DNA from 3 places in the Bradyrhizobium barranii subsp. barranii genome. Region 3 is predicted to be linked to each of the others. Evidence: riboswitches for the same ligand, from Rfam matches in the RefSeq annotation. Region 3 holds a riboswitch; each other region holds the start of a gene.
The links. A riboswitch is a leader RNA that binds a small molecule or an ion and turns the genes downstream of it on or off. The one in region 3 is predicted to bind cobalamin.
Positions count from the first base shown of each region.

Region 1: it holds a riboswitch for cobalamin, as region 3 does, so the genes downstream of both, J4G43_RS17450 (TonB-dependent receptor) here and J4G43_RS18830 (energy-coupling factor ABC transporter permease) in region 3, are expected to answer to the same signal.
Region 2: it holds a riboswitch for cobalamin, as region 3 does, so the genes downstream of both, J4G43_RS15010 (ribonucleoside triphosphate reductase) here and J4G43_RS18830 (energy-coupling factor ABC transporter permease) in region 3, are expected to answer to the same signal.

Region 1 is NZ_CP086136.1:3,658,610-3,665,555, forward strand. It holds gene J4G43_RS17430 (MBL fold metallo-hydrolase) at 1-220, shown strand, start outside; gene J4G43_RS17435 (Cj0069 family protein) at 243-1,322, opposite strand; gene J4G43_RS17440 (GFA family protein) at 1,483-1,890, opposite strand; gene J4G43_RS17445 (TonB-dependent receptor domain-containing protein) at 2,029-2,496, opposite strand; gene J4G43_RS17450 (TonB-dependent receptor) at 2,463-4,376, opposite strand; cobalamin riboswitch at 4,577-4,785, opposite strand; gene J4G43_RS17455 (hypothetical protein) at 5,017-5,382, shown strand; gene J4G43_RS17460 (FixH family protein) at 5,485-5,877, shown strand; gene J4G43_RS17465 (efflux RND transporter periplasmic adaptor subunit) at 5,962-6,946, shown strand, end outside.
Region 2 is NZ_CP086136.1:3,104,126-3,111,071, forward strand. It holds gene J4G43_RS14985 (IS630-like element ISRj1 family transposase) at 1-618, shown strand, start outside; gene istB (IS21-like element helper ATPase IstB) at 1,182-2,024, opposite strand; gene istA (IS21 family transposase) at 2,021-3,553, opposite strand; gene J4G43_RS15000 (short-chain fatty acyl-CoA regulator family protein) at 4,261-4,428, shown strand; gene J4G43_RS15005 (hypothetical protein) at 4,574-5,152, shown strand; cobalamin riboswitch at 5,113-5,324, shown strand; gene J4G43_RS15010 (ribonucleoside triphosphate reductase) at 5,432-6,946, shown strand, end outside.
Region 3 is NZ_CP086136.1:3,986,079-3,993,024, reverse strand. It holds gene J4G43_RS18845 (histidine phosphatase family protein) at 1-38, shown strand, start outside; gene cobT (nicotinate-nucleotide--dimethylbenzimidazole phosphoribosyltransferase) at 45-1,097, opposite strand; gene cobF (precorrin-6A synthase (deacetylating)) at 1,108-1,857, opposite strand; gene J4G43_RS18830 (energy-coupling factor ABC transporter permease) at 1,899-2,576, opposite strand; cobalamin riboswitch at 2,614-2,831, opposite strand; gene cobA (uroporphyrinogen-III C-methyltransferase) at 2,877-3,608, opposite strand; gene J4G43_RS18820 (cobyrinic acid a,c-diamide synthase CobB) at 3,605-4,915, opposite strand; gene cobM (precorrin-4 C(11)-methyltransferase) at 4,915-5,697, opposite strand; gene J4G43_RS18810 (cobalamin biosynthesis protein) at 5,694-6,062, opposite strand; gene cbiT (precorrin-6Y C5,15-methyltransferase (decarboxylating) subunit CbiT) at 6,059-6,946, opposite strand, start outside.

The DNA of each region.
Region 1 (6,946 bases), 330 kb from region 3:
TGCCGGCGACAGCTATTTCCACCACGGCCAGCTCGACGCGTCGCCGCACGTGCCGCTCATGCTCGGCTATTTCCAGCGCCGCGGCGACATGGACCGCAAGATGCGGATCGCCAACCAGGCGCGGCTGCGCGCGCTGAAGCTGAACCACGGCGACCGCGTGAGCATCGTCAACAGCCACGATCCCGTCGCCTATGAAAGCTGCCGCTGCGCTGCGCATTAGGGTGTCGAAGCCGGGCCGCCGGTTATGCGCCCGAACGCACTGCTTGAGTCCGGAGCAAGCGGTGCTTCACCGTTCGGGCGATTGCCGCTGGCGCGTCGTCGGGAATCGCAAAGCATGAGCTCGCGTTGATCTCGCACAGGACGTAGGTGTCGGTACCGGCGGCGTCGCGGGGCCCGTACAGGAAGTCGGCGTCCCAGATCACCGGCAGCGACGGTTCGTCGATGCCGAGCGTGTCCATCAGCTGCGGCGTCCATTCGTCCTCCATCGATCTTCGGAGCGTCTGGAATTGCGAAGCATCGGGTCCATGCATGATCCGTGGGCCCGGCTGCGCCTCGGGTGCGTCGGGGCCTTCCGGCGGCGGCGGGATCAGGGCCTTGATCAATTGATGCCCGAAGCCCGCGACCTTGGCGCCGCTCATGTAGCAGCGGATCATGCCGTCGGGCAGGCGGGGTTGGAACGCCTGGTCGATGACGCAGCCGCCCCATCCGAAATACGGTTCGCAGCGCGCGAGGAAGGCATCGAGCGGCATGTCCTCGGGCAGACTGCCGCGTTGGGCATGCAGCACGCGAACCATGGCGTCCGCGTTGGGCAGGGCCTCCACCTTCCACACCCCCTGGCCGCCATTGCCGCGATTTTGCTTGAGCACGCGCGGACCGTTCGCCTGAAGACGCGCGGGAAATTCGGCGCGGAAGCTTGCGGCGGTGTCATAGCGATGCGTGTCGGCTCCCCAGCCGAGATGACGCGTTCGGTAGAGCACCTCCTTGACGCCCATCTTCAGGATCACGTCGGGATGGGCGCTCACCCATGGCCCTTGCGCCGCAACGTCGCGAAGCAGCGGGTCGAGGGCCTCGCGCGTCTTGCCCTGATGGATCGGATCGACCCAGACGAGCACGCCATCGACGGCGAGCAGTTGATCGCGGACGGCGTCGGCGAAGATCTCGTCGTAGATCACCGGTCGGGCTTCGATGCCGACCGCGGCGAGTGCTTCGAAAACGCAGACGAAGCGGCTGTTTTGCGCCGTCGCGTCCCGGCGCGCGGCGGCGTCGCCGCGGGAGAGGATGGCAACGGTATGGCGGACAGGAGGATGGCGTTCGGTATCCATGCGCAAGCTCCACGAATGGCGTGCTGCGCAGAGCTTGGACCGAGGTCTCACGGGGAGTCTGCTTCGTCCCCACGCCGATCAATCTACGTGAGATCGTCCGGCCGTTGCAAGATGGTGTTTGTGCGGTTCCATCGAGACGGCGAACGCTTCGCGCGCGCCGCTACGGTGGCGGAGGATAGCGGTCGAATGTCGGCAGTTCGTGCGCGCGCTCCATCCATCGAAGGCGCTCTGCGACCTGGATGTGCATCGTCGCCGGTACGGCGTCGGGATCGTCGTAGGTCGCGCTCTGGACGTCGATGACCCCGGGCAACATGTCGGCATTGACATAAAACAGGCCGGTTCCGCAGTCGCCGCAAAAGTGCCGCCGCGCATGTTCCGAGGAGCTGTAGACCTTGGGCTCGCCCTTGGTCACCTTGACGGCATCGTCCGCGTACATCGTCCAGCCGACGACGGGAGCGCCCGCGTGAAGTCTGCAATCGCGGCAGTGACACAGCGCGTGCACGATCGCTTCGCCCTCGACCTGATAGCGGATCGCGCCGCAGTGACAGCCGCCGGTGATGGTGCTCATGCGTTCCTCCCGATGGAAGCGAGGTTTCGTTGATCGATAGCTCTCGAGACCTGCGGCTTCAACGGCGCAATCGATTTGCGATTGCGTCCTACTGTCGCGTGACACCTCCCGCCACGGCGCGGACGAGGTGATCCGCGACTACCACTTGAACGAAGCCGCGACCTCGTAGCTGCGCGGCGCGCCCAGGATGATCTGGTCGGTGTAACCCGGATCGCCCCACGCCGCGTAGAGCTTGTTGGTCAGGTTCCTCACGCGAAAGCTGATCCGGGTCTGGTCGACGCCCGGGAAATAGGCTTTTGGAATATCGACGAACGCGTATGCGTCGAAGATCGTGTAGGCGTCCATCGTGACCAGATTGTCCTGGAAGTTGAAGCGGTCGCCGACGTGACGGACGAGGCCGCCGATCTCCACCGGCAGCTTCGTGTCGAAGCGATAGGAGGCGCCGGCGTTGGCGATGAAGTTGGGAACGTTGGGCGGCGTCTTGCCCGAATAGGACTGGAAGTCGCCATTGCCGTCGACATAGGTGAAGTCGATGAAGCGCGACTGCACGAAGGCGACGTTACCCCACAGTTTCAGGCCCGCGACCGGATTGACCGCGGCGGCAATCTCGACGCCTTGGAGGCCATCTTGCCGGCGACGTTGAAGAGGATGCCGCTTTCGGGGACGTAGACGTTCTTGCGCTCGATGTCGAAGGCCGAGAACGTGGCCTCCGCGCGCTTGTCGGCCGACAGCAGCTTCACGCCGGTCTCGTAGGTCCGCGACGTCGTGAGCAGCAGCGGCGTCGTGGGCCTGAGGATGAAGATGTTCGCCACCGTCGGGTCGGCTGCCGTCGCGTACTGGCTGTAAAGCATCACGCCGGGCGCGATGTCCCAGGTGTAGCCGATGCGTCCGGTGACCGGATTGAACGTCTTCGAGAAAGGATAGTTGGCTTTCAGGAGGCCATTCTCGTCGAAGCGGGTCCGCGACAGCTCGATATTCTCAAAACGGATGCCGCCGATCAGCGCGAAGGTCGAGGTCAGCTTGAGCCGGTCCTCGAACGACAGCGAGGCGGTGTCGAGATGGGTGTAGATCTTCTCGTCGCTGCGCGGGCCGTAGAGGCCGCGGTCCGGATTGAGGAGGTCGACGTAGTCATTGAAGAACAGCGTGTCCTGCGAGACGTTGAACTGGTTGCTGCTCGCCGCCACGGTGGCGACGAAGCGATTGTCCATTCCGCCGAGATTGGAATTGACGGTGAGGTCGGTGATGTTGCCGTAGAGTCGCTGTGCGTGATCGAGCGCCAGGCGCTCGCGGTAGATGCTCTGCGCGCCTGCGAAATTGCCTACGGTCTGGTCAAACGACGAGATCTCGTTGTTGAACCAGTGCCGGTGGGCGTCATAGCCATAGACCTGGCTCTTCAGCGAGATGTTGTTGGTGATGTCCCATTGAAAGCCGCTGCGCAGCCAGAGCTCGCCGGCGCCGCTGTGATTGTCGAGCACGTTGTAGTTCGTGGTCAGCGTGCGCGCGTCGATGGTGACCGGGACCGGCGTGCCGCCGCCGAGGTAATAGTTGCTCCAGAGGCCGGAGACGACGCCATACGTCGGCACGATGCCCGGCGCGTTCGCCGGCACCAGCGGCGTCCCCCAGTAGAAGCGGTCGTTGTCCTGCCTGTATTCGGTCGCGCCCCAGATCCTCAGGTTCTCGTTGACGCGATAGTTCAGCTGGCCCGAGACGTTGCTGAGCTTCGAATAGGTGTCGTCGATAAAGCCCTTGTTGTTGAAATGGCTGATGTCGAAGCGGTAGTCGAGGCCGTTGATCAGCGTGCTGCCGCCCGATCCGTAACCGGCGCGATAGCCGTTGAAGGAATCGTAGGAGGTGAAGGCGTCGTTGACGATTGGTCCGGTGTGCGGCGCCTTGTTCACGTAGTTGATGGCGCCGCCGGTCGCACCGAGGCCCGCCACCAGCGAGTCCGGTCCCTTGATGATCTCGACCTGCTGGAGGCCAGCCACGTCCATGGGACGGCCGGTCATGGTCGACGGCCCGATCGGGATGCCGTTGTAGAGCGTGGAGATCTGGTCGCCGGAAAAGCCACGCATCGAGAAGATGGCGGGCGCGCCGGGCGCATCGCCGCCGGTGACGCCGACTGCAGCCTTGGCGACGTCGGTCGTGGTCCGGATGCCCAGGTCCTGCATCGTCCGCTGACTGATGACCTCGACGGTCGCCGGCATCTCGCGCGCCGTGATGCCGAGCCGGGAGCCGACGTCGGTGACGGCTGCCGTGTTGAGCGGCGTCTGCACCGGGCCGCTCGGAGCTTGCGTGGCCGGAACGGCGACAGCAGGGGCGCCACGATTGCGTCCCGCGGCGCGCCGGGCCGCGCGCTGCTTCTGAGTGCCCGGGCTGACGGCAGGAGCCTGTCGCGGCGCAGGCGGCGACACGATCACCGGACCGACCTCCCGGGAGCGGTTGTCCTGCGTCGCGCTTTGCGCGAGCGCCGCGGACGACAAGGACACCGACGAGAGCAGAGTAATCAGGAAAGCACGCGATAACGCTGGCCTTGCGCCAGCACGGAAATGAAGATTTTGCACGACAACGCTCTGCGGCGACGCAAACAAACCGTCACCGCGGTTGCCTTAGTCATCCACCTTCGCCCCAGGCGGCGGATGCACCGGCTACTTGTCCGACATCAGGGCACCCCGCCCAATGCGTTCGCGCGTGACCATGGCTGGTAGCAGGTTTCCTGGCTCGCGGGTCATCGCCTTCGACCACCTTCCCAGAGGCCCAAGCGGGGCTCCAGTGGTTCGTTTGGTCGTCGGCTATCCGCCTACAGTTGCGGGGGCAGCCCGCGGAATTGCCCACTGAGGTGGACGCACCGCATTCCCTTGAAGAGTCCTTGCGGACACTACCGATCACGAAACTGGCATCAGGGGATGAGCGCGTCAACATCCGCGCGGGCTGCTGGACGGGCCGGTCGGTCGATGGTGGCCTTGTGTTGCTGTTTTGCACGATAGTCCGAAGGACCGCGTCGAAACGTCCAACCCGGCCTCCGGACGAGCCTGGGTAACGAACGCTTGACCACGATCAATGACTGCCTTTGGTGTCCGAATATGCTACTGAGGCCGAGTTCCGGCCCGACAAGGTAAGTCGATATTGATGCAGTTCGTCCGTACCATCCTGGCAGTCGCCATCGCCATATCCTTGGCGATGCTGCCGGTTGGCGCGTCCGCGGCGAACCTCGCAATGTCGTCGGATGGCATGCAGACGGCCATGCACATGAGCGGCGACGCCGACATGTCGATGGACGATTGTTGTCCCGACATGAAGGGAACAGGCTCCCATAGCGGCGGCTACAAGTGCGGGATGGGTTTCTGCTGCGTCGGTGGGATCATCGCGCTCGGTGATGTCAGGCCCATGGCGTTCGAACGTCTCGCCGTCATGGCCAGCACGATGGCTATTCCCCCGGATCAGGTCGTTTCCTTCCGCGGCGGCAGTCCTCCTTTCCGACCTCCTCGAATCTGATCTCGCAAAGCCCGAGACGCGAGCGGCGTGCCTGCTCGCGACGACGACTGACGTGCGCGCTTCACGCGCCACGGCGAAAGATCAATTCATGAGGACAGGACAATGCTTTCCAAGATCAGCACCGCGGCTCTCGCCGCCACCCTTTCGCTTGCCGCTTCCGCCGCGATGGCGGGCGCGGGCGACTACGCCTTCGAGCCCGTCACTCCGCAGATGAAGAAGGGCGAAGATGTCACGCTCGCCGTTCGCCTGACGAACAAGCAGACCGGCAAGCCGATACCGGATGCGGTCATCTTCAAGACCCGCCTCGACATGGCCCCGGACGGGATGGCCGAGATGGAATCGGCGGTCGCGCCGCTGCCGTCCAGGGAGCCGGGCGTGTACGCCTTCAAGACGGACCTGCCGATGGCTGGCCGCTACCAGATGACGCTGTCCGTGAAGGTGCAGGGCGAACCGGAGACCGTCACCGGCAAGGTGATCGTCACGGCGATCAAGTGAGCGTTCGGGCGCTGCCCGGCAGCGCCCGACATTCCCCTTTTTCCTTCACACGGACGCGCGCTCTCGGGCGCGCGGATACACGACATGAAAACGCTGCGTCTCCTGACGGCTCTTGCGCTTGGCGGCGGCCTGGTCCTGGCCGGCTACTACTCGCATTCGAACGGTGCGGGCTGGCTCGCTGAGGCCGACATAACATCGGCTGCGGCTGCCGCGGAGCGAACGCCGCTCTACTACCGCGATCCGAGCGGTGCGCCGCTCTGGTCTGCTGGTCCGAAGAAGGACGACCGCGGGCGGGACTATCTGCCGGTCTACGACGACGATGGAGCGGCCGTCGCGCCGGCGCTGCCGAAGGCGCAGGCGGCTTCGCCGCGAAAAATCCTCTACTACCGCAATCCCATGGGACTGCCCGATACGTCGCCCGTCCCAAAGAAGGATCCGATGGGGATGGACTATGTCGCCGTTTACGAAGGCGACGATGCCGACGACGGCACGGTGAAGCTGTCGCCCGGCAAGATCCAGCGCGCGGGCGTGAAGTCCGAGCCCGTCGCGCGGCGCTCGATCCGGGTCTCGGTGAAGGCGCCCGGCACGATCCAGCTCGATGAACGCCGCGTGTCGGTGATCGCGATGCGCGCCGAAAGCTTCGTGCAGAAGGTCGCCGACGTGACCACTGGCACGCGCGTGAAGGCCGGCCAGCCGCTGATGGAAATCTACAGTTCGGCGGTGGCGTCCGCGGCGGCGGAATATCTCGCGACGATCACCTCCAAGACGGTCGGCGGTGTCGAGATGTACGGCCGCGGCTCGCGACAGCGGCTGGTCAATCTCGACGTTCCCGAGTCCGTCATTGCGGAGATGGACAAGACGCACACCGCGCCCGTCGCCATACGCTGGTCTGCACCGCGCGACGGGGTCGTGCTCGAACGCAATGCGATCGAAGGGATGCGGGCCAATCCCGGCGACGTTCTGTTCCGGATCGCGGACACCTCGGTGGTCTGGGCGCTGGTCGACGTGGCCGAGCGCGATCTCGGCAACATCGCGGTGGGGCAGTCAGTCGCGGTGCGCGCGCGCAGTT
Region 2 (6,946 bases), 880 kb from region 3:
GACCCGAACTTTACGGCCAAAGCCGCCGATGTTGTCGGCCTCTATGTCGCGCCGCCGGCGAAGGCCATTGTGCTGTGCGTGGACGAGAAGCCCTCGATCCAGGCTTTGGAGCGAGCGCAGGGTTATCTGAAGTTGCCCAATGGCCGCGCCTTGACCGGCCAAAGCCACGATTACAAGCGGCATGGCACCACAACATTGTTTGCGGCGCTCGAAGTCGCCACCGGAAAGATCATCGCGACCCATTCAAAACGCCGGCGCCGCGTCGAGTTTCTCGATTTCATGAACAGCGTCACCGCGGCTTTTCCGAACCGCAAGCTTCACGTCATCCTCGACAACCTCAACACCCATAAAAAGAACGAGGACTGGCTCAAGGCCCACCCCAACGTGCAATTTCATTTCACGCCGACAAGTGCGTCATGGCTCAATCAGGTCGAAGTATGGTTTTCCATCTTGCAGGGGCAGTCGCTCAGCGGCACCTCCTTCACGAGCCTCAAGCAGCTTCAGGAACACATCGATGCCTACGTCAACGCATACAACGACAGAGCCGAACCCTTCGTCTGGACCAAGAAAAAGGTCCGTCAACGCCGTTTCAAAGGCCGCCGTATCACTCAGCTCTGATTCCGGGTACTAGTATGGCAGTCTGTAGCGTATCCGCCCGGCGTAGCCGCAGACGAAGTGGTTAGCGCTTAAGCAGTCGAGGGTTTTCCTTGGGGGATGTCCGCTCGATGTTGAAGCTGGCAGAGCCGAAGTTCCCGATAATACCACGGAGGGCGGTCTCCGTGCGAGCTATAAAGAGGAGCTGATCGACTCCCCCTACCAATTACAGCGTCATGCGGGCGTGGGCCTGATTCGGCATGCAAGAGAACGATGGGGCGAAGGCACGGTCTGCGATAGCGGCAGGCCGACCACGTTTAGCGAACGAACAGGCTGGGCGGTGCGAGTGCCGCTCAGCTACGGGGCCGCGGCCTCGTCAGCTTCTCGAAAGCAGGTGAAACCAGCAATGGACTGCAGGGCAGGGGTAGCGCGTGCATAAGGCCGAAAAGCCTCGAAAGGACCAATGATATAGCGCGACAATCAGGATGAGAGCGGCGCGTCAATCAAGATGAGACGAGGCGGCCGAGTCAGGAGATAATTGACGCTGGCCGTCGACTTGGCAAGCGTTGATTGACGCTGCGCGACAATCAAGCGGCGCTGCCAGCGTCAATCAAAGTCTTGTCGAGTTCGTTTGGGGTAGTGTGAACAGGCGGCCGGCCTGGACCGCGCTTGCGATCGAGGGCAACTTTTCGACGGTAACTTTCGACGTTCATCTCGAGGATCGTGGCGTGGTGGACCAAACGATCGATGGCAGCCAACGTCATTGCTTGGTCCGGGAAGATACGCCCCCATTCGCCAAATGGCTGATTGGCCGTGATCAGCAGCGAGCGTCGTTCGTAGCGGGCGGCGATCAACTCGAACAACACACTGGTTTCCGCCTGATCCTTGCTTACATATGTGATGTCGTCGAGGATCAGGAGGTCATAGCGATCGAGTTTGGTGATCGCGGACTCCAGCGCCAACTCGCGCCGCGCGACCTGCAGCCGTTGCACCAGATCAGTGGTGCGCGCGAAGAGAACGCGCCAACCGTTCTCGACGAGAGCCAAGCCGATCGCCGCGCCGAGATGGGTCTTGCCGCCGCCCGGTGGACCGAACAACAGCAAATTGGCGCCGGCCTTCAACCAGGCGTCGCCGGCGGCGAGCGCCATCGCTTGTGCCTTTGATAGCATCGGCACGCTTTCGAAGTCGAAGGTTGCGAGCGTCTTGCCGGCGGGCAAACGCGCTTCCACCATGTGTCGCTCGATCCGACGGCGGGTGCGATCGGCGGCCTCGTGCTCGGCAAGGGCGGCGAGGAAGCGGGCGGCAGGCCACCCTTCCTTGTCCGACTGTGCGGCGAGCTTCGGCCAGATCGCCTTGACGCCCGGCAGGCGGAGCTCATTGAGAAGCAGCTCGACACGGGCAGCATCGACGGAGGTAGCGATACCGGTCATGCTGCCTCTCCCAGGTTCGAGCGGCCCGACATGACGCTGACGGAGGCGAGTTCATCGTAGACGTCGAGCGGCGCCAGCTTGACGGCGACACGCGGGATCGAGGCCGCCTCGGGCCGGAAGCGGTCGCGCAGCGCGGCAAGATCGGGTAACTGCCCGGCGTCCAGATTCATCGCGATCGCCTCGGCGAGTTCTGCTTCGCAGGCGCGCTCGTGAGCCAGCGCCAGAAGCTCGACCGTCACCTTGCAGGCGCGCCGGTCATCACCATGCTCCCGCAAGGTCTCGAACAGACGTTTGTAAGCTGCTCGCGGGAAGAGTTGGTCGCGATAAACGAGATTGAGGAGCGCCATCGGCTTGCGCCGCAGGGCATGGATGACGTGCCGGTAATCCACGACATGACCGCCGTGGCTCTCGGACACAGGCCGACCGCGCCGCAGCGTTACGACCGGTGTGACGCCAAGGAAGCATTCGAGCCGGTCGTCGAAGATGCGCACACGCAGGCGATGGCCGATCAATCTTGAAGGCACGGTGTAGAACACGCGCCGCAGGATGAAGCCGCCTGACGACGTCACCGGGATCACTTTCTCCTCGAAGTCGGTCGTGCGGCCTTTTGGCAGCGGCGCCAATGCCTCCTTCTCGAGCGCGATCGGCTTGGCGAGGTTGGCGTTGCGCCGGCCGACAATCTCGTCGACAAAAGCCCGGTACGCATCGAGACTGGCGAAGTCGCGCGTCCCCCGCAGCAACAGCGCATCTTCCAGTGCCCGCTTGAGATGGCCGTGCGCGCTCTCGATCGAGCCGTTCTCATGTGCGATGCCCGCATTGTTGCGCGTTGGCGCCATGCCATAGTGGCCCATCAGCCCGGCGTAGCGCTGCGTCAGATCCTCCCGTGCGTCGGCGGCCAGATTGCGGAACGCTGCCGACAGGCTGTCGCTGCGATGCTCCCGCGGCACGCCGCCAAGCGCCCACAGCGCGTTCTGCAAGCCCTCTGCCAGGGCGACGAAGCTTTCGCCGCCGAGCACGACATGGGCATGCTCGAAGCCGGAGAACGCCAACCGGAAGTGATAGAGCCGGTGATCGAGCGGCTCACCCGCGATGGTAATACCGAGCGCGCTCACGTCGGTGAAGTCGGACAGACCCAGGCGGCCGGGCTCGTGCTGCTGGCGGAAGATCACGTCCTGTTCGGGGCCGTTGAGCGCCCGCCAGGCGTTGATGCGCCGCTCCAGCGTGCGGCGGATGTTCGGGTTCAGGTCATGATGCCGTCGGCGCAACTCGTCCAGCACGCCGATCACGCGGATGCCGGGCGCAGCCTTCAGGATCGGAACGATCTCGGCCTCCCAATACTGCGCGAGCGGATCGGACCGGCGCCGGCCCCTCGGCGTCTTCTTCTGCGATGGCGGGCGACAATCGCCCTCGATTCGATACGCGCTTGCCTTCGAGAACCCCGCCTTGGCCGCGGCGGCTTCGGGGGACAGTGTCTGTCGGTAGGTCATGTACAGCCTCATCTGGTGGTCGGTGATGTGGAAGCCAGGCAAGGCATCGATTCCCTCTTGTCGAGACGAATCAACAGCTTGCACCAGCCGCACCCGGCCGCCAGACGGGTCCGCAAACGCGCGACGCCGATGGGGACGGTCCTCCGGTCGGGCTACGCCCTCCCTTCGGTCCGCCCCCATCGGCGCAGTCTCACCTTGATTGTCGCTGGAGTCTCACCCTGATCGCCGCCGCGCACAATGATGTCGATTAGGGTATTTGGTGTGATTGATCGCCACTTTCGGAAAACTCCTTTCGCTCCGCCCAGTATGTTCGCGGTTCGCGATCGGCGAATAACTGGAACCCGACGCCGGCCAAGCGTCAGCCGTTAGATCAGGGCGAAGCCCTCGCTACCCACAAACGGAATGACCGCAGATTGCTCTGCGGCCCACCGGATCAAAATATGCTTGTCGGTACTGAAATGGGCAGACCGGCTCTGCCCGCCAGCATTAGCACCGAAGTGGCCCTTCTTCTCCCCGGGCAATTACGGATGGTCACGGGAGGCTCCGTGTCCGGAAAGACATTCGCTGGAGAGAAATTCCTTTCCGATGCTAACGGCAAACCGCGAGCGGCGGCGGGATAGCTCTCCCGGTAGTGCGAAGCGCTCGCACCCAAGGCGGCCGAAGCACAAGAACCAGCAACCCGAACGGCCGGCGGAGTGAGGAGGTCTGGCTTTTCCAGGGCGAAGGCCTCGCTATCCATGCGGCAGGAAATGCTCTTTTGCGGACCGCGGCGCTCGGCTGAACCTCCGCGAAAGACCTTTGTTATCGCACTCGGGTGCGACCTCCAGCACGCCGGTCGATTGGTCTATTCGGACGGCCTGGACCTCAGTAACCCCGCTGCGGTGACTCCGATCGGAGACGGCTGCCGGATCTGCTAACGACCTGCCTGCGCAGCGGGCATTCCCCTCAGCCGGACGTGCCCTGCAGGTTGACGAAAACCGCAGCGCCTGCGCCATACGCTGTGAGTTGACCGCAGCAATGTGCCGCGGGAGACTGTGAACGTCTCCGGAAGCCTTTGTTACAATGACGTCGAGCGATTCCAATCCGTATAGCCGCTATCTCGCAGTTTTGCATTCTTCAAACGGCGTCTCATTGACGTTCGGGCCCACGGCAGAGCTGACCCTCGGATCGCGGCGAAGAGCGATCGAGGCGCGGTGGCGTGTGGCCGGTTTGCTTCGGCGCCGCCGGTTCAAGACGTCGACCCAAGGCGAAGCGATCTGCACGACCATCGCGCCGCAGGACATCGACGAGCTTTCCGATCTTCTTGCGGTCGATGCTGCGCTCGATGCCTTTCGACAGGAACGGCTGCGTCCGCGTGTCGTTGAAGAAATCCTTGGGATTACATCGCGAGAGCGCCGCCGCTGGACCAAGGACGGACGGCTTCCTCAATCCGGGTCCGGATCGTTTCGCCGTGGCCGGCGCTCCATCCGGCCACAAAAATCGCGGCGCTGGCTAGGCAGCCCGAGACAATCGACGCGTGCCGCAACGAAGACGAGAACCCATGACAGGCTCTATACTTCCGCTGCAATAAACTACCTGTTGACACAGTATCGAATACGGCGGCTAGATGTAGTTGTCACGGTCTCTCGAATCACAAGATAGAGAGCTAAGAGGGAAGCCGGTACGGCCGAAAGCCAAAGCCGGCGCTGCCCCCGCAACTGTAAGCGGCGAGCCGCTGTCGATAGGGTCACTGGCGCAAAATCTCCGCGTCGGGAAGGCCAGACAGCGGCAATAACCCGCGAGCCAGGAGACCTGCCGCGACAACAACAGAGTCCTCGGGCGGGGTGTCCCGGTGGTCGCTTGCCGGCAGTCGGCCGCCGAGGGCGGCTCGTTTTCCGCATGCGCCTACCTCGGCCTTGCCCCAACCCATATGGGATGCCGATGTCTGGTCTGGGTCAAAGCAATTCTTTGCAAGCCGCATTGCCGCGCTCGATCGTCAAACGCGATGGCGGCACGGTTGTGTTCGATGCCGGCAAGATCCGTTCTGCGATCGCCCGCGCGGGACGGGCGACCGGCGAGTTCGACGACGAGGCGGCCGGCAGGCTCGCGGGAGAGACTATCAAGGTCATCGCGCACCGCTTCGCCGGCGCAACGCCGCAAATTGAAGAGGTGCAGGATATTGTCGAGCAGGTGCTGATCGCGGCCGACTATTTCGCCACTGCGCGAGCCTATATCGTCTATCGCGAGAAACGCGGACAGGCGCGCCAGGACCACAAGGCGATGGTTGATGTCGCCGCTTCCATCAACGAGTATCTCGAACGTACCGACTGGCGCGTGAATGCCAACGCCAACCAGGGCTATTCGCTGGGCGGCCTTATCCTGAACCTCTCGGGCAAGGTCGTCGCCAACTACTGGCTGTCGCACATCTACCCGCCGGAGATCGGCCGCGCCCATCGTGAAGGCGACATCCATATCCATGACCTCGACATGCTCGCCGGTTATTGCGCCGGCTGGTCGCTGCGCACGCTCTTGACCGAGGGACTGAACGGCGTGCCCGGCAAGGTCGAGGCCGGCCCGCCGAAGCATCTGTCGAGTGCGGTCGGGCAGATCGTCAATTTCCTCGGCACGTTGCAGAACGAGTGGGCGGGCGCGCAAGCCTTCAGTTCGTTCGACACCTACATGGCGCCGTTCATCCGGAGGGACGGCTTGAGCTACGGCGACGTACTGCAATCGATCCAGGAGCTCATCTACAACCTCAATGTCCCCTCGCGCTGGGGTACGCAGACGCCTTTCACCAATCTCACCTTCGACTGGACCTGCCCGGAGGACCTGCGCGATCAGGTGCCGGTGATCGGCGGAGAGGAGATGGATTTCACCTATGGCGACCTGCAGTCCGAAATGGACATGATCAACCGCGCCTATATGGAGGTGATGACGAAAGGTGACGCCAAGGGCCGTGTATTCACCTTTCCAATCCCGACCTACAACATCGCTGCGGATTTCCCGTGGGAGAGCGAGAACGCTGATCGCCTGTTCGAGATGACGGCGAAATACGGCCTGCCCTACTTCCAGAACTTCATCAATTCCGAGCTCAAGCCGAACATGATCCGCTCGATGTGCTGCCGGCTACAGCTCGATCTCACCGAGCTGCTCAAGCGCGGTAACGGCCTGTTCGGCAGCGCTGAGCAGACCGGCTCTATCGGTGTGGTTACCATTAATTGCGCTCGCCTCGGCTATCTGCATCGCGGCGACGAAGCGGGCCTATTCCATCGCCTCGATGCGCTGCTGGAAATCGGTCGCAACAGCCTGGAAATCAAGCGCAAGGTCGTGCAACGCTACATGGACGACGGACTTTTTCCCTATAGCAAGCGCTATCTCGGCACGCTGCGCAACCATTTCTCTACGCTCGGCGTCAATGGCGTCAACGAGATGATCCGCAACCTCACCGCCGATTGC
Region 3 (6,946 bases):
GCTGGCGCGTCGTCGCGGTCAATCAGCGCGCGGCTTGAGCTGGATCAGGCCGGGCGATCCGGCACGTTGGCCTGCGCGAAGGTCGCCATGCCGTTGTGAAGGCTGCACGCGAGCCGCACCAGCGGCAGCGCGATGGCCGCCCCCGATCCTTCGCCGAGCCTGAGATCGAGGCTGATCAACGGCTGCACGTTCAGCGCACGCAGCACCAGCCGATGTCCCTGCTCCGCCGATTGATGCGACGGCAGCAGGAATGGCTGGCACGACGGGTTCAGCCGCACCGCCGCCAGCGCTGCCACGGATACGATGAAGCCATCGATCAACACGGGAATGCGGGCTTGCGCAGCAGCAATGATGGCGCCGCAAATCGCCGCGATCTCGAGGCCGCCGACCGCGCACAGAATTTGTTCCGGCGAAGCGCCCGCAACGCCGTAACGCGCGATCGCAGCGTCGATCACGCGCGCCTTGTGCGCGCGGCCGGCCGCGTCGACGCCGGTACCGCAGCCCGCGATCTCCTCGGCACTGATGCCGAGCAGGCTCGCCGCAATCGCCGCCGACGTCGTGGTATTGCCGATGCCCATCTCGCCGAAGATCAGGAGATCGGGCCTGCTGGCTTCTGCGCGCGCGACTGCGCGCTGACCGGCTTCGAAGGCGAATGCCAGCTCCGTGGGGGGGAGCGCTGCTTCCACGCTGAAGTCGCGCGTGCCGCTGCGCGGCTTGTCAGTGACGATTCCTGCCATCTCCTCCTGCGCCAGCGTACCGGCGTCGACGACCTCAAGGTTTGAGCCAAGCTCACGCGCCAGCACCGAGATCGCGGCACCGCCCGAGGCAAAATTCGCCATCATCGCGATGGTCACTCCTTGCGGATAGGCCGACACGCCCTGCGCGACGATGCCGTGATCGCCGGCGAAGACGATGATCGGCACTCGCGCGGCGCGCGGCTGCTCGGTCGCCTGCAGGCCCGCAAGCTCGACCGCAAGCTGCTCCAGCCGGCCGAGCGCGCCGGCCGGTTTTGTGAGTTGCGCCTGACGCGCGAGCGCCGCCTCGCGGTGGACAGCGGAGACATCGGGGCATTTCCGGGTGACCCATTCAGGGAGCATGCTGCCTCGCTTACGGCCGGCGCTTGAGAATGTAGCTGTCCATGATCCAGCCATGCCGTTCGCGCGCATCCTGTCGCGCGGCGACGATGTGCGGGGCGATCTCGGCCAGAACGCCCGACATGACGATCTGATCGGGCATGCCGAGATAGGCGCCCCACCAGATGTGCAGCCCCGCAGGATCGAGCGACTGGAACGCCGTGCCGCCGTCGAGCATCACCACCACGGTATCGACGCCCTGCGGCCAGCCACCCTCGCGCAAGCGGCGCCCCGTCGTGACGAGGAAGGGCTCGCCGATGTCGTTGAGCGGCAGCGCATGCGCCGCGCACAGCGCCTGGATCGAAGTGATGCCGGGCACGACGTCGATATCAGGCAAGGGATCGAGCCGCCGCGCAATGCGCAGCGACGAATCATACAGTGAGGGATCGCCCCAGATCAGCAGCGCGACTTTGCCATCATCACCGAGATGGCTGGCGATCGTCTGCGACCAGGCCGCGGCCACGGCCTCGTGCCAATCGTCCACGCCCTTGTGATAATCCGCTTCACCGGCATCGCGCACGGGAAGATCGAACTCGGCAATGCGCGTCGTTTGATTGGTGAGCACATCCGCGCAGATCGTCCGCCTGAGATCTGCGAGATCGGACTTCGCCGTCCCCTTGCGCGGGATCAGGATGAGATCGGCCGCGTTGATGGCTTGAACGGCGGCGCGCGTGAGCTGCTCGGGATCGCCGCAACCGATGCCTATCAGGGAGAGCGTGAGCATCGCGCGTTCAGGGGCGGCCATGACGGCCGCCCCTTTGTCTCTTAAGCCGCGTTGTGCAGGCGCGGCGTGACGAGACCGGGCGCGGTGACGCCACGCAGCGATTTTGCCAGTGCCAGCACACCGAGGTCGGCCAGCGGCTCGATCACTATGACGAGCGCGTAGGAGGCCGCGAAGGTCGCGATGTTGACGAGGTTGGTCGCACCGAAGCCCGAGCCATAGAGCGCCCAGAACGCAACCCAGGCGATGACGCCGGCCTGATACGTGGTCGACAGCGCCAGCGCCTGCCGATACCTGAGATCGACATAGGCGGCGTTGCGGGCAATGATCCGCGCGGCGATCGCCTGGATCCCGAACAGCGGCACCAGCAGCGTGGTGACGTTCATGCCGAATTGCGGCAGATCGGGCGGCTCGAAGAAGATGCCCTGGAACAACAGTCCGAACGCAAGGCCGAAGGCCGCGGGCGCCGCCCCAAACAGCAGGAACAGGGTCGAGCCAAGGATGAAGTGCACCTCGGAGACGCCGACCGGGAAGTGCGGCAGGATCTCGAAGAAGACGAACACGAGGCCCGTGGTGGCGAGCGTCCGCGCCGCGAACGACGTGATGCCCTGCTCGCGCACGGTCTCGACCGCGAGCTTCAGCGCAACGCCGCCGACGGCGATGCCGGTTGCGTAACTCAACACGAGCTTGGCGCCCGATACAACTCCGGGTTCGATATGCATGGTTCAGTTCCTTCCTGCCGTCACACCCGACGGCCTTGGCCACAAAACATGCACGGCCGGTCTCCTGGCTCGCGGTTCACTGGGGTTCTCCGGCCTTCCCGGGCCTTGCGGCCCAGTGGCTGATCGGAGTCCCTCACCGCTTACAGTCGCGGGGGCGGCTGGGGTTTTGGGCGGCGCAACTGTCCGCCCACCCCCATTCCCGATTATGCTCTGGCGGCTTGCACCACCCCGAGCACCATGCGTCTCCTGTGTGCCCCTTTCGCCAGCCGGGCGTCAAGGGGCGAAGGGCGGCCGGGACGGTCATGACGGATAATCGCCCGCCAGCGCGCCGAACAGGATCACGGCAGCCGTCGAGGCGGCGCCGCCCCGCGCAAGCTGTTCGGCCAGCTCGGCAATGGTGGTGCGGACCAGCCGCTCGTCGGGACGACCGAGGGATTCGGCGAACAGCGCCGGGGTATCCGGCGCGAGGCCGTGCTCGATCAATTTTGCGACAAGCGCCGGAAAGGTGCGCCGGCCCATATAGACCACGGTGGTCGCTTCGGGATCCGCCAGCGCCGCCCAGTTCAAATTCTGCGGCAGCTCGCCGGTGACATCGGCCCCGGTCACGAACTGCACCCGGCGCGACGTGTGGCGCCGGGTCAGGGGAATGCCGGCTTGCGCGGCGGCGACACAGGCCGAGGTGATTCCGGGAATGATCTCGTAGCCGATGCCGGCTTCGCGCAGCGCCTCCAGCTCCTCCTCGAGCCGGCCAAAGATACCGGCATCGCCCGATTTCAGCCGCACCACACGGACGCCGGCCGCGGCGTAGTCGATCAGCAGGCGGTTGACGTGGTGCTGCTTGGTCGAGGGCCGCCCTGCCCGCTTCCCGACCGCGACGAGATTGGCGCCGGGCCGGGCCAGATCGAGGATCGCGCCGGAGGCGAGGTCGTCATAGAGCACGACGTCGGCATCGCGCAGCCGCGCGGCGCCTTTGAGCGTGAGGAGCTCGGGGTCGCCGGGGCCGGCCGAGATGAAAGTGACAAAACCGCTCACCGATCCTCCGCGATCAGATGGAAGAACGTGCCGGTGGCTTGTCCCCGCCGCGAGCCGGTCTCGGCGATGACCGCGCCTGTTGCATCGTGCACGACCGCCAGCGGCGTATCGGGCTGCGCGATAATCGTCGAATAGTGGAACTCATGACCGCGCAGGCGCGCACCGACCTGATGGCCCGGCATCGGCGCGGCGAGCGCAGCGAGACGATAGCCGAGATGCATGCGGCGCTTGGCAAAGCTCGTCTCCAGTCCGAGCAGGCCCGTCATCTCATGGCGAATGCCGTCGGCGTCGGTCAGAGCGGTTCCCAGCACCATATAGCCTCCGCATTCGCCGTGCACCGGCCGTGTGTCAGCGAACGCGCGCAAGCCACTGCGAAAGCGGGCATTGGCCGCGATCTTCCCCGCGTGCAGCTCGGGATAGCCGCCGGGCAGCCAGCAGACGTCGGCGCTCGCGTCGGGCGCTTCATCGGCAAGCGGCGAGAATGTCGAGATCTCGGCGCCGGCCGCGCGCCAGGCCTCCAGCATGTGCGGATAGATGAAGGAGAACGCGGCATCGCGGGCCAACGCAATGCGCTGCCCGGGCGGCGTCACGTTCATGCCGTTTACCGCCGGTTGCGGCGACCAGCTTGCTGCCGATCGCAGCACCGCATCGAGATCGACATGCTCGGCGACGAAGCGCGCGGCTTCGTCGATCAGCTTGCCGATCTCGGCCTGCTCCTCGGCCTGCACCAGGCCGAGATGCCGTTTCGGCAGGCTGATCTCGGCATGACGCGGCAGCGCGCCGAACACGGCGATGCCGGCGTCGTTGAGTGCACGCCGCACGAGATCTTCATGCCGTGGGCTGGCGACGCGGTTGAGCACCACGCCGGCAAGGCGCACACCGGCTCGATAGTCGCGAAGGCCTGCGGCGATCGCCGCCGCCGTCTGCGCCTGTCCGGAGGGATCGATCACCAGCAGCACCGGCCAGCCCAGCATCTCGGCAATGTCGGCGGTGGCGCCGGTGCCGGAGACGCCGCGCGCCGCGACGCCGTCGAACAGGCCCATCGAGCCCTCCGCGAGCACGACATCGGCATTAGTGCCGCGACCGACGAGATGAGCAATCGTCCCGCGATCCATCGCCCAGCTATCGACGTTGACGGAAGCGCGCCCCGTCGCAGCGGCATGGAAGGCGGGATCGATATAATCGGGCCCGCTCTTGAAGCACTGCACGTTCAATCCGCCATTGCGCCAGGCGCGCGCGAGCGCCAGCGTCAGCGTGGTCTTGCCGACGCCGGAGGCCGGCGCGGAGATGACGAGCCCTGCCGGCATCACGATGCCTCCGGAAAGCGCGGATCGGCGCCGACCGGCCGATAGCGGCGGTCGTAGTCGACGGCATAGAGGCGGCTCTCGTCGAAATCCGCCGCTCCAAGCGTCTTGCCAACCAAAATGAGTGCCGTGCGCTCCATCTCGGTGCCGACGGCGGCATCGAGCGTCGCCAGCGTGGCGCGAACGATGCGCTGGTCCGGCCAGCTCGCGCGCCAGACGATGGCGACCGGGCAATCCGCGCCGTAATGCGGCGTCAGCTCGGCGACGACCTTGTCGAGCAGATGGATCGACAGATGGATCGCGAGCACCGCACCGGTGGCGGCGAACGACGCGAGCTTTTCGCCCTCAGGCGTTGCGCTGGCGCGGCCCGGCGTGCGCGTCAGCACCACCGTCTGGGCAAGACCGGGAAGCGTCAGCTCGACCTCCAGTGCAGCTGCCGCAGCCGAGAAGGACGGCACGCCCGGCGTGACCGTGTAGGGAATACCGAGCGCGCGCAGGCGGCGAAGCTGCTCGCCCATCGCCGACCAGATCGCGAGATCGCCGGAATGCAAGCGAGCAACATCCTTGCCGTCGGCATGCGCGGCAGCGATCTCCGCGATGATCTCGTCGAGCGACAGCGGCGCGGTGTTGACGATGCGGGCGCCGGGCGGGCAATGCGCCAGCACGCCCTCGGGCACCAGCGAGCCCGCATAGAGGCAGACCGGACAGGCCGCGATCAGGTCGCGTCCGCGCAACGTCAGCAAATCCGGAGCGCCCGGTCCTGCACCGATGAAGTGCACCGTCATGCGCCGTCTCCTTCCGCGATCGCGGCGGTCGCGGTGCGATCCCGCGAGACCACCCGCGTCGCAATCAATCGCGCGCGGGGGCCAGCCGCAACGAGCGCCGCGGCTTCAGCGACCGAGCCCGTGCCGAACTTTTCCGCGACGAGTTTTGACTGCGTCGGCGTCTCGATGCCGGCCAGCATGTCCGCCGGAACCGGCTTGATCGGTACGCCGCATTCGCGCGCGAGCTGCTTCAGCACTTCCGCGTCGGCCTTGTCGCTGACAGTCGCGACCGCCGCGAGGCCTTCGGAACCACCGGCTGCCAGCAGCGCCTCGCGCAGCGAAGCCAGCGTGACATCCTTCTTGAATCCGAGTCCGGCGACTTTCATCGAACCGCACTCCATTGCACCACGGGCCGCGACGCTTCCCAGGACCTGTAGCGACCGAGCGGCGCTGCATAGGCAATCTCGACCCGCATCAACTCGCCGCCGTGGCGCTGGTGCAGTTCGCCGAGCAGCGCCTCCGTCTCCAGCGTCACCGCATGCGCGACGAGCCGCGCACCCGGCGAGAGCCGTGACCAGATGGCATCGAACATCGCGATATCGAGACCGCCACCGATGAAGACCGCGTCCGGCACTTCCAGCGCAGCGAGAGCTTCGGGCGCGGACGCCGCGATGACATTAATCCGATGCGCCAATCCAAACGCTGCAGCATTGCTACGGATATTCGCGGCACGATCCTCGCGTGCCTCGATGGCGCTCGCCGTCCCGCCGCACAGCGCCCATTCCACCGAGATCGAGCCAGAACCCGCACCGATATCCCACAGCCGCTCGCCGGGTCGCGGCGCCAGCGCCGAGAGCGCCAGCGCGCGCACCGGCCGCTTGGTAATCTGGCCGTCGTGAGCGAAGAGATCGTCTGACAGGCCTGAGCTGCGGGGAATGCCTTGCCCGCCCCTCGCCTCGACCGCTACTGCGACCAGGTTTTCGGCGAGATCGCCCTCAAAGCTGTCGGCACGATGCTCAGCGATGCCTTCGCGCGCCCCGCCGAGCGCGGCGAGAGTCCAGAACGCCGAGGCGCCCCACCCGCGCTCGCTCAGCCATTTGGCGAGCTCACCGGCCGCCTTGCCGTCGCGCACGAGGCAAATGATGCGCGCACCTCGCACGAGATGCGGTACGAGACGCTCGAACGGCGCGGCATGAAGCCCGAGACAGGCGATGGCTTCGAGGCGCCAGCCCAGCCGCGCGGCGGCGAGCGAGAAGGTCGATGGCGCCGA